DNA from 2 places in the Saccharothrix violaceirubra genome. Region 2 is predicted to be linked to the other one. Evidence: riboswitches for the same ligand, from Rfam matches in the RefSeq annotation. Region 2 holds a riboswitch; the other holds the start of a gene.
What was found. A riboswitch is a leader RNA that binds a small molecule or an ion and turns the genes downstream of it on or off. The one in region 2 is predicted to bind glycine.

Region 1 (5,223 bases), 910 kb from region 2:
GCGATCGCCCGCCGGACCCGCGACGAGTGGGCGGCGCTGGCCGAGGGCACCGACGCGTGCCTCGCGCCCGTGCTCACCCCGGCCGAGGCGACCGCGCACCCGCACAACGTCGCACGCGGCACGTTCACCGAGGTAGGGGGTGTGATCCAGCCCGCACCGGCACCCCGCTTCGACCGCACGCCGACGGCCGCACCGGTCCCGGCGCCCGCACCGGGGCGGGACACGGTCGACATCCTGGTCGGTTCCGGGTGGTCGTCCGAGGCGATCCCGGCGTTGTTCGCGGCCGGTGTCGTGGCGTGAGTCGGACGGTCCGCCGCAAGCCCTCGATTGGTTCCGAAAAAGGTCGCGGAAAATTACCGACCGTGTCGTACGAAATCATCTCGGCCACGATCGGCCCGGTCACGGTCCGTGCGTGATCGCGCGCATGCGGGTGAAGGGCGGCGGGGAGTCTGACGATGTGGCGGAACCTCGGTCCGTACGTGGGGGAGAGGGGGCGGAGAAGCCCGCAACCGGTTCATCGGCGGTCCCGCCGGTGGCCTTGATCGTCTGTTCGGGTGATAGTGGAGGCGGTGCGGCGTGGCCGCGTGCCCGATTCCGCGACCGGTCGTGGGATGGGGCCGTTCCGGGTTCGCCAAGCGGGTGAACGCGGGAGGATGGCGCGTGACGCACCGGGCCGGCGGGCACCCGACGGCCCGGTCACCAGGCACAGGTCGACGGACGGAGAGCGAGCAGTGAACATCAAGAAGGTGCTGACGCTGGCGGCGGTGGCGCTGGTGTTGTTCTTCCTGATCACCCAGCCCGACCAGTCCGCGCAGACGGTCAAGGGCATCCTCGGCTGGCTGCGCACGGGCGCCGAGTCGATCATCACCTTCGTGCGCAGCCTCTTCGCCTGAGGGTGCGGCACGGGACCGCACCCGTGCCGTGACGGATCGTGACATGCGGACCCTCACGTTGCACCGTATGGGTGGAATGAGGGCTATAACGCCCTGGTAACAGGGTTTTTGCCTATCCAGGGTCTAGCGGTTGTCGGTACCCGCTAATACGGTGCGCTGCATTGGCTGATCTTCGACCGACGAGGAGGCAGAATGGTCGAGGACTCCGGAGTCGACGAGCTGCTGCGGCAATGGGCGGCCGAGCGTTCGGACGACGCCGAACTGCGCGAGGTGAACCGGATCAAGGACGCGTGGCTCGCCGAGGCCCCGCAGTCCCCGGGGATCCCCGTGCAGCGGGCGACCGGTGGTGCGCGCGGCGTGATGCGGGTCGAGTCCGCGGACCCGGCTTACGTCGTCGCGATGCGGAAGCGGGCGCCGGAGGTGCCCGAGGGTCTGCTGGCCGCGGCCGCGAGCTACTGGCAGCTGGTCGGGGACCTCGCCGAGGCCGAGGCGTGGTGGGACGCGGGCATCAGCCCGCTGGACCAGCGCGCGCTCGACTACCGGGCGGCCGGGCTCACGCCCGCCGACCTCGGTCGGCGCCTCGGTCCGATGACGGTGCTCCAGCACCTGCGTCGGGGTAGTGCGGCGGCCTGGTGCGTGGCCAGGTTGCAGAGGCAACGCCGGGACGGCGTCGCCTGACGGATCGCGTGTCGGGCACGGACTCGGCCGCGGAGTCCGCGAACGCCCAAGGGGGAACGGGCTCCCTGCCGCGCTCGGGAGCCCAAGCCCCGTAGAAGGTCGACATTCCCGCGGTGTCCGGGTCGGAGCCATGCCTCCCGTGTGGCGTCGAAACCGATCCGTGCCGCAACCCCTGGAAGTGGACGAGCCGCGCCGACGGGCGCGGTAGTCCGAGCAAGTACCCTGAGGTCATGACCGGCCTCATCACCCCCAAACGGCTGATGATCGCGGCCGTCTGCGTGCTCTCCCTGGTGGTGTGCTGCGGTCTGGCCTACTGGCAGTGGGAGCGCTTCTCCGAGGCCGGTGGCACGTTCCAGAACCTCGGCTACGTCTTCCAATGGCCGCTCTTCGGCCTGTTCCCCCTGTTCATGGTGTGGCGCATCCGCCGCCTCGACGCCCGTCGTACCGACCGGGACGTCCCGGAGCCGGTGGTCGCCGACGTCCGGCCTGCGGTTACGGTGGACCCCGTCAGGACGTCCGCGCACGACGACGAGGACGACGAGCACGCGGCGTACAACCGCTTCCTCGCCGAACTGAACGCGCGGGACCAAGCGGTGAGCGAAGGCGGTCGGTAGGGCGATGAGCGGTGCGTTGAGCCGGTTCCGGGTGATGGCCTACGTGGTCGGCGTCGGCCTGCTCGGGCTCGTGTTCGCCATGCTGGTGAAGTACCTCGGCGACAACCCCGGCATGATGGCCGTCGTCGGACCCGTCCACGGCTTCCTCTACGCCGTCTACCTGGTGGCCGCCGTCGACCTCGCGCTCAAGGGCCGCTGGTCGCTCAAGGGCACGGCCCTGGTGCTGGTGGCCGGCACGATCCCGTTCGTGTCCTTCTACGCCGAACGCAAAGTCGTCGACAGCGTCCGTGCCGGCAAGTCCCTGTAGTTGACCGGTGTGCCGCCCCGCGCCTAGCGTCTGGGCAAGTCAACTGAACACGGCCGTCGATGTCGCGCGGGAGAGTCCCCGACCAGGGGCGCCGAAGGAGCAACTCCTCCCCGGAATCTCTCAGGCACAGCTACCGCCCGACGAAGGCAACTCTGGAAAGCAGGCGCCCGGCGCCTCGCCCACGGTGCAAGTCGCGCCCGCGCGACGAAGCTCTCAGGCTCATGACAGAGGGGGAGGCTCACTCAGGACGAGGAGTCTCCGATGGACCGTGTCATCCTTCGTACCGGCAAGCCGACCGACCCGGTCGGCGCCACTGCCGTGCCCGCCACCAGGGAGGACCCCGTGGACAGCCGTCGGACGCCGCTGCACGCCGAACACGAGGCGCTCGGCGCCCACTTCACCGATTTCGCGGGATGGCGCATGCCGTTGCGCTACGACAGCGAGTTGGCCGAGCACCACGCCGTGCGTACGACCGCGGGCCTGTTCGACCTGACCCACATGGGTGAGATCACGCTCACCGGTCCGCAGGCGGGCGCCGCGCTCGACCACGCGCTCGTCGGCCACTCGTCCGCGATCGGCGTCGGTCGGGCCCGCTACACCATGATCTGCCGGGCCGACGGCGGCGTGCTCGACGACCTGATCGTCTACCGGCTCGGCGACCTGGAGTACCTGGTCGTCGCGAACGCGTCCAACGTCGCCGTCGTGCACGAGGCGCTGGTGGAGCGGGCGAAGGGCTTCGACGTCGAGGTCGCGGACCGGTCGACGGACTACGCGCTGCTGGCCGTGCAGGGTCCGGCGTCGGTGCGCGTCCTGGCCGGGCTGACGGACACGGACCTGGACACGGTCAAGTACTACGCGTCGTACCCGTCGACCGTCGCGGGCAGATCCGTGCTGCTGGCCCGCACCGGCTACACCGGCGAGGACGGCTTCGAGCTGTTCGTCGCGCCGGACGACGCGCCGCACGTGTGGCGTGCGCTGCTGGAGGCGGGCAAGGCCCACGACCTCAAGCCCGCGGGCCTCGGTTGCCGCGACACATTGCGGCTGGAGGCCGGGATGCCGTTGTACGGCAACGAGCTGGGCACCGGGCGCACCCCGTTCCACGCCAACCTCGGCCGCGTCGTCAAGCTGGACAAGCCCGGCGACTTCGTGGGCCGGGAAGCACTCGCCGACGTCGAGGCCGACACCACCCTGGTCGGCCTCAAGACCGCGTCACGTCGCGCGCCCCGGCACGGTTACCCCGTGGTGGACGCGTCCGGCGCGGTGGTCGGCGAGGTGACCAGCGGGGCGTTGTCGCCGACGCTGGGCTACTCGATCGCGATGGCCTACGTCGCCAAGGAGCACGCGACGCCGGGCACCGGACTGGCGGTGGACGTCCGCGGCCGTCGGGAACCGGTCGAGGTCGTCGCTCTGCCGTTCTACAAGCGCAACTCTTAGGGAGATCCCAGACCGATGTCCGAGCACTTCAACACCTCCCTCGCGGAGTTCGACCCCGAGGTGGCGCAGGCGGTGGCCGCCGAGCTGGGGCGGCAGCGGTCCACCCTGGAGATGATCGCTTCGGAGAACTTCACCCCCGTGTCGGTGCTCCAGGCCCAGGGCTCGGTGCTGACCAACAAGTACGCCGAGGGCTACCCGGGCCGTCGCTACTACGGCGGCTGCGAGCACGTCGACGTGGTCGAGCGGCTGGCGATCGCGCGCGTCAAGGAGCTGTTCGGCGCCGGGTTCGCCAACGTGCAGCCGCACTCGGGCGCGCAGGCCAACGCGGCGGCGATGTTCGCGCTGCTCAAGCCGGGCGACACGATCCTGGGTCTGAGCCTGGCGCACGGTGGCCACCTCACCCACGGCATGAAGATCAACTTTTCCGGCAAGCTCTACAACGTGGTGCCCTACCACGTCGGCGACTCGGATGGCGTGGTCGACATGGCCGAGGTCGAGGCGCTGGCGCTGGAGCACCGGCCGAAGCTGATCGTCGCCGGCTGGTCGGCGTACCCGCGGCAGCTCGACTTCGCCGGGTTCCGCCGGATCGCCGACGCGGTCGACGCGTACCTGATGGTCGACATGGCGCACTTCGCCGGTCTGGTCGCCGCCGGGCTGCACCCCAGCCCGGTGCCGCACGCGCACGTCGTGACCACGACCACGCACAAGACGCTCGGTGGCCCGCGCGGCGGCGTGATCTTGTCCAACGACGCCGACATCGCCAAGAAGATCAACTCGGCGGTGTTCCCCGGCCAGCAGGGCGGTCCGCTGGAGCATGTGATCGCGGGCAAGGCCGTGGCGTTCAAGCACGCCGCGTCGCCGGAGTTCGCCGACCGCCAGCGCCGCACGCTGGAGGGCGCGCGCATCCTCGCCGACCGGCTCGCCCGCGAGGACGTGGCGGCCGTGGGCGTGAAGGTCCTCACCGGCGGCACGGACGTCCACCTCGTCCTGGTCGACCTGGTGGACTCGGAGCTGGACGGTCAGCAGGCCGAGGACCGGCTGCACGAGGTCGGCATCACGGTCAACCGCAACGCCGTGCCCAACGACCCGCGTCCGCCGATGGTCACGTCGGGCCTGCGGATCGGCACGCCCGCGCTGGCCACGCGCGGGTTCGGCGCGGACGACTTCGCCGAGGTCGCCGACATCATCGCGAACGCCCTGCTGCCGACCGCCGACCTGGACGGGCTGCGGGGACGCGTCGAGGTGCTGGCGGCGAAGTTCCCGCTCTACTCCACCCTGTGAGTCGGGCCACTGGGTG
Region 2 (5,223 bases):
GTGCTCGCGTGGCCGTCGATCGCCCTGGGCGTCGTCGGACTGGCGTGCTCGCCGGTGCTCGGCATCAACCGGATCACCGCGATCGTCGCGGGCGTCGGCGTGGTGCTCGGTGTCATCGCGCTGTTCGGCGGACGCAAGCTGCTCGCGACGGTCGGCGTGGTGCTCAGCGTGCTCGCGATCGCGTCCACGGTCGTCGTGCGCACCGGCTCGACCGACGTGGCCACGGTCGGCGGCGGCGCGACCGCGAGCCCGTCGGCCGCGCCCGACGGGCTGACCTGGAACCAGCGGTTCAAGTGGAAGGACGGCCTGGTCGCCGAGATCGCCACGCCGACCGTGTGCACGACCGGCACGTTCGCCGTGCCGCGCAAGATCAACCGCGCGGTCAAGGTCACCATCACGGTCACCAACGGCACCGACCGGCCGTTCGACGCGGCCGTGCTGACCCGCGTCGGCGGCGACGGCAAGTTCGACAACCGCAAGGCCGACCTGATCCAGGACTCCCCCGACGGCGGCTGCGGCGGCGGCGTCGAGACGCAGTCCGTCGCACCGGGCAGCTCGTTCACCTACGACGTGGCCTACTCGGTCAGCCCGCAGACCGGAAAGCTGGAGATCACGCTCCAGCCCGGCTTCAACGCCGACAAAGCGGTCTTCTCCGGCCAGGTGTGACGCGGGTCCGGGCGCCGACCCGATCGGGTCGGCGCCCGGACTTCAGCACTCGATGACGTTCACGGCGAGTCCGCCGCGGGCCGTCTCCTTGTATTTGACCTTCATGTCCCGACCGGTTTCCCGCATGGTCTTGATGACCTTGTCCAGGGACACGAAGTGCGATCCGTCGCCGCGCAACGCCATCCGCGCGGCCGTGATCGCCTTGATCGCCGCCAACGCGTTGCGCTCGATGCACGGGATCTGCACCAGACCGCCGATCGGGTCGCAGGTGAGGCCGAGATTGTGCTCCATCGCGATCTCGGCGGCGTTCTCCACCTGTTCGGGAGTACCGCCCAACACCTCGGCCAATCCGCCGGCCGCCATCGAGCACGCCGAACCGACCTCGCCCTGGCACCCGACCTCGGCACCCGAGATCGACGCGTTCTCCTTGAACAGCACCCCGATCGCGCCCGCCGTGAGCAGGAACCGCACCACGCCGTCGTCCGACGCGCCCGGCACGAACCGGGCGTAGTAGTGCAGCACCGCCGGCACGATGCCGGCCGCGCCGTTGGTCGGTGCCGTGACCACCCGCCCGCCGGCCGCGTTCTCCTCGTTGACCGCGAGCGCGAACAGCGTGACCCAGTCGGTCACCCGCAACGGGTCGGTGGCGAAGTGCTCGGAGGCCAGCCGGTCGCGCAGCTCGGCCGCACGTCGGCGGACCTTCAGCCCGCCCGGCAGCACACCGGTCCGCGTGCAACCGCGTTCGACGCAGTCCTGCATCACCTGCCAGATGTGCAGCAGCGACGAGCGGATCTCCGCCTCGGGCCGCCACACCCGCTCGTTGGCCAGCATCAGCTCGCTGATCGGCGCCCCGGTCTCGCGGGTGCGGGCCAGCAGCTCGTCGCCGCTTCGGAACGGGTGCGGCAGGCGCGTGGCGTCCGCCTTGATCCGGTCCGTGCCGGACGCGGTCTCGTCGACCACGAACCCGCCGCCGACCGAGTAGTACACGGCCTCGTCGACGACCTCGCCGCAGCCGTACGCGGCGAACCGCATCCCGTTGGGGTGCAGCGGCAGGGACTTGCGGCGGTGCATGACCAGATCGGTGTCCTCGGCGAACGCGATCTCGCGCCGACCGCCGAGCGACAGCCGCTTGGACTCCCTGATCACCGCCACGCGGTCGTCGGCCGCCGTGGGGTCGATCTCCTCGGGCCGGTGCCCCTCAAGGCCGAGCAGCACCGCCTTCGGGCTGCCGTGGCCGTGCCCGGTGGCACCGAGCGAGCCGAACAACTCGACGTGGACCCGGTCGACCCGGTCCAGCGGCAGCCGCGCCGCGAACAGGGCCGCGGCCCGCATCGGGCCGACCGTGTGCGAACTCGACGGCCCGATGCCCACGGAGAACAGGTCGAAGACGCTGATCGCCACGGCGGGTCATTCCCGGGTGAAATCCGCGTACTTCGCGGCGGTCAGCAGGCCCTCGGCAGCGGTGACCTCGACCTTGAACAGCCAACCCTCGCCGTACGGGTCGTTGTTGATCCGCGCGGGGTCGTCGACCACGGCCGTGTTCACCTCGACGACCCGACCGGCGACCGGCGCGAACAGGTCGCTCACCGACTTGGTGGACTCCAGCTCGCCGCACACCTCGCCCGCCTTCACGACGGTGCCCGGGTCCGGGAGCTGGACGAACACGATGTCGCCGAGCGAGGACGCGGCGTACGACGTGATGCCTACCGACACGGGATCCCGGGTACCCGGCTTCCAGTCGACCCACTCGTGTTCTTCGGTGTAAAGCAGATGTTCCGGGTAGGTCACGGCAGCGCTCCAAGGTGTCCGAGGTCGGGTCCCCTGCTCTGTCCTGGGACCTGAGAGCTTCACCGCTTCGTCGCGGCTTGCACCGTGGGTGCGCGCGTGTCGCACGCTTTCCAGAGTCGCCTCGCCCGAGCGGTTCTCGCTGCCTGAGAGTGTGCGGGGTGCTTGCTCCTTCGGCGCCCCGGCGCGTGCCGAGGACTCTCCCGCGCGGGTTCTGATGCCTGCATGACGGCATCGCGGCCGGTATTCAGTTGGGTGTCGCCACGCTAGGTGCCCGTCACGACAAGTGTCAACGGACGTCGGCCGTTGTCCGATCGCCACAAACCGGAGGGCCGGCGTTCGTGCTCGCGGCACGATGACAGTTCGAGCCGGGTATCCGACCTTTGGCGTACCGACTGTCGCCGAAGGAGCCCACCGTGCGGATCTCTGTACCCCGCGAGATCAAGAACCACGAGTACCGCGTCGCGCTGACCCCCGCGGGCACGCACGAGCTGACCAACCGCGGTCACGAGGTGTTCGTCGAGGCCGGCGCCGGCCTCGGTTCGGCGATCACCGACGAGGAGTACGTCGCCGCCGGTGCCAAGGTCCTGGCGTCCGCCGACGACGTCTGGGCCGAGGGCGACCTCGTGCTCAAGGTCAAGGAGCCGATCGCGGTCGAGTACCCGCGGCTGCGCAAGGGCCAGGTGCTGTTCACGTACCTGCACCTCGCCGCCGACCTGCCGCTGACCAAGGCGCTGATCGACTCCGGCACCACGGCCGTCGCCTACGAGACCGTGCAGACGCCCAACGGCGCGCTGCCGCTGCTCGCCCCGATGTCCGAGGTCGCGGGCCGGCTCGCGCCCCAGGTCGGCGCGTTCGCCCTGATGAAGCCGTCCGGCGGGCGCGGCGTGCTGCCCGGCGGCGTGCCCGGCGTGCACCCGGCGCGCGTGGTCGTCATCGGCGGCGGCGTCGCGGGCCTCAACGCCGCGACCATCGCCGTCGGCCTCGGCGCCGACGTCGAGATCCTGGACACCAACGTCGACCGGCTGCGCCACATCGACGCGCTCTTCCAGGGCCGGCTGCGCACCGTCACGTCCAACTCGTACTCGATCGAGCAGGCCGTGCGCGACGCCGACCTGGTCATCGGCGCCGTGCTGGTCCCCGGCGCCAAGGCGCCCAAGCTCGTGAGCAACGAGCTGGTGTCGCAGCTCAAGCCGGGCACCGTGCTCGTCGACATCGCGATCGACCAGGGCGGCTGCTTCGCCGACTCCCGGCCGACCACGCACGCCGACCCGACCTACGCCGTGCACGACTCGGTCTTCTACTGCGTGGCCAACATGCCCGGCGCCGTGCCGCGCACGTCGACGTACGCGCTGACCAACGTGACGCTGCCCTACGCGGTGGCGTTGGCGGACAAGGGCTGGCAGACCGCGCTGCGGGCGGACCGCTCGCTCGCGCTCGGCCTGAACGCGCACGAGGGGCTGCTCACCAACGAGCCCGTCGCGCAGGCGCACGACCTGGAGTTCACCGCTTACGAAGCGTGATCGCCGCCGCACCAGGGCGTCCACCCGACCGGTGGGCGCCCTTCGGCGTTTCCGGGCAAAAAGAGGCGACCCGCTCAACCAGCCTGGGGGTCACTGGGAGCGGGCCGCGCAGCCCATCCTAGCGTCGCCGGGGGTGCGGTGCCCAGTGCCGTGCGGGTTTCTTCACCGGCGCTTCGGTATCGGACTCAAGCAAACGAGTGAATTCAGCGGGTAACGGGTAAGTCACGACGTCCATCCGGCCGATGGTGGGACACAGGACCCGACGGCTACGCAGCGCGGCGGACCGGTCGCCCCGCGTGAGCCCCTGACCACCTCGGATCGGAGCACTCATGGCACAACCGCACGGTTGGATCGACTGTCACGACCCGTTCGGGCGCGACCGGTCGATGACCGTCCTCGTCGCGGACGACCGGGTGCTGCTGGTCGCACCACCCGGCGAGTCCGCCGTGATGTCCGTCACGCAGACCCGAAGGCTCCGGGCGCTGCTCGGCCAGGCCGCGAGGCGGATGTGAAAGGCGTGGACGAGACCCTGCGCGACGCCGTCCTGCGCCGACTGGCCCAGCTCGACCAGGCCGTGGCGCACGACGAGGCCGAGTCGCTGGTGCCGCTGGCCCGCACCGGCATCAACCGGCTGGCCGACGGCTGGCGCCTACTGCTCAGCCTGCACCAGCCCGACCCCGACGGCCGCTGCGACTCCTGCCAGGGCGTCCTGCGCAACCGGCGCTGGCCGTGCCGCGTGTGGACGACCGCGCACCGCCACCTCATCGGCGAGGGCGAGACGCATCGTGAGCGGAGGCGCCCGTTGCGCAACCCGTTCACCCGCATACCGGCACAAAGTCGCACGGAAGTGGACACGAAACCACGCCATTCGCTACCTGAATGATCCTCCTAGGGCAGGATGACGCCCGGTAGGAGCATTCGGGAGGGACGCGTGCACGACGGCACTGGCCGCATCGTGGTGCAGAACCTGACCAAGCAGTTCGGTCCGGTCGCAGCGGTGCAGAATCTCAGCTTCACGGTCGAACCCGGGACGGTGACCGGCTTCCTCGGCCCCAACGGCGCGGGCAAAACCACGACCCTGCGCATGCTGCTCGGGCTCGTGACGCCGACCTCCGGGGTCGGTCTGATCAACGGTCGGCCGTTCCACCAGCTCGGCAACCCGGCACGGGTCGTCGGCGCGGTGCTCGAGGCCCAGGGGTTCCACCCCCGGCGCACGGCCCGCAACCACCTGCGGGTGTACGCGGCGGCC

Region 1: linked by a shared signal. The riboswitch ahead of gcvT (glycine cleavage system aminomethyltransferase GcvT) and the one ahead of gcvH (glycine cleavage system protein GcvH) in region 2 are both predicted to bind glycine.

Annotation. Positions count from the first base shown of each region.
Region 1 covers NZ_JACHJS010000001.1:1,543,653-1,548,875, forward strand. The annotation lists gene F4559_RS07750 (CaiB/BaiF CoA transferase family protein) at 1-300, shown strand, start outside; gene F4559_RS07755 (hypothetical protein) at 732-893, shown strand; gene F4559_RS07760 (helix-turn-helix transcriptional regulator) at 1,086-1,571, shown strand; gene F4559_RS07765 (hypothetical protein) at 1,802-2,185, shown strand; gene F4559_RS07770 (DUF3817 domain-containing protein) at 2,190-2,492, shown strand; glycine riboswitch at 2,550-2,638, shown strand; glycine riboswitch at 2,640-2,727, shown strand; gene gcvT (glycine cleavage system aminomethyltransferase GcvT) at 2,754-3,926, shown strand; gene glyA (serine hydroxymethyltransferase) at 3,942-5,207, shown strand.
Region 2 covers NZ_JACHJS010000001.1:632,861-638,083, reverse strand. The annotation lists gene F4559_RS03145 (hypothetical protein) at 1-666, shown strand, start outside; gene F4559_RS03140 (L-serine ammonia-lyase) at 709-2,067, opposite strand; gene gcvH (glycine cleavage system protein GcvH) at 2,074-2,454, opposite strand; glycine riboswitch at 2,575-2,667, opposite strand; gene ald (alanine dehydrogenase) at 2,868-3,974, shown strand; gene F4559_RS03125 (hypothetical protein) at 4,304-4,486, shown strand; gene F4559_RS03120 (hypothetical protein) at 4,492-4,857, shown strand; gene F4559_RS03115 (ATP-binding cassette domain-containing protein) at 4,906-5,223, shown strand, end outside.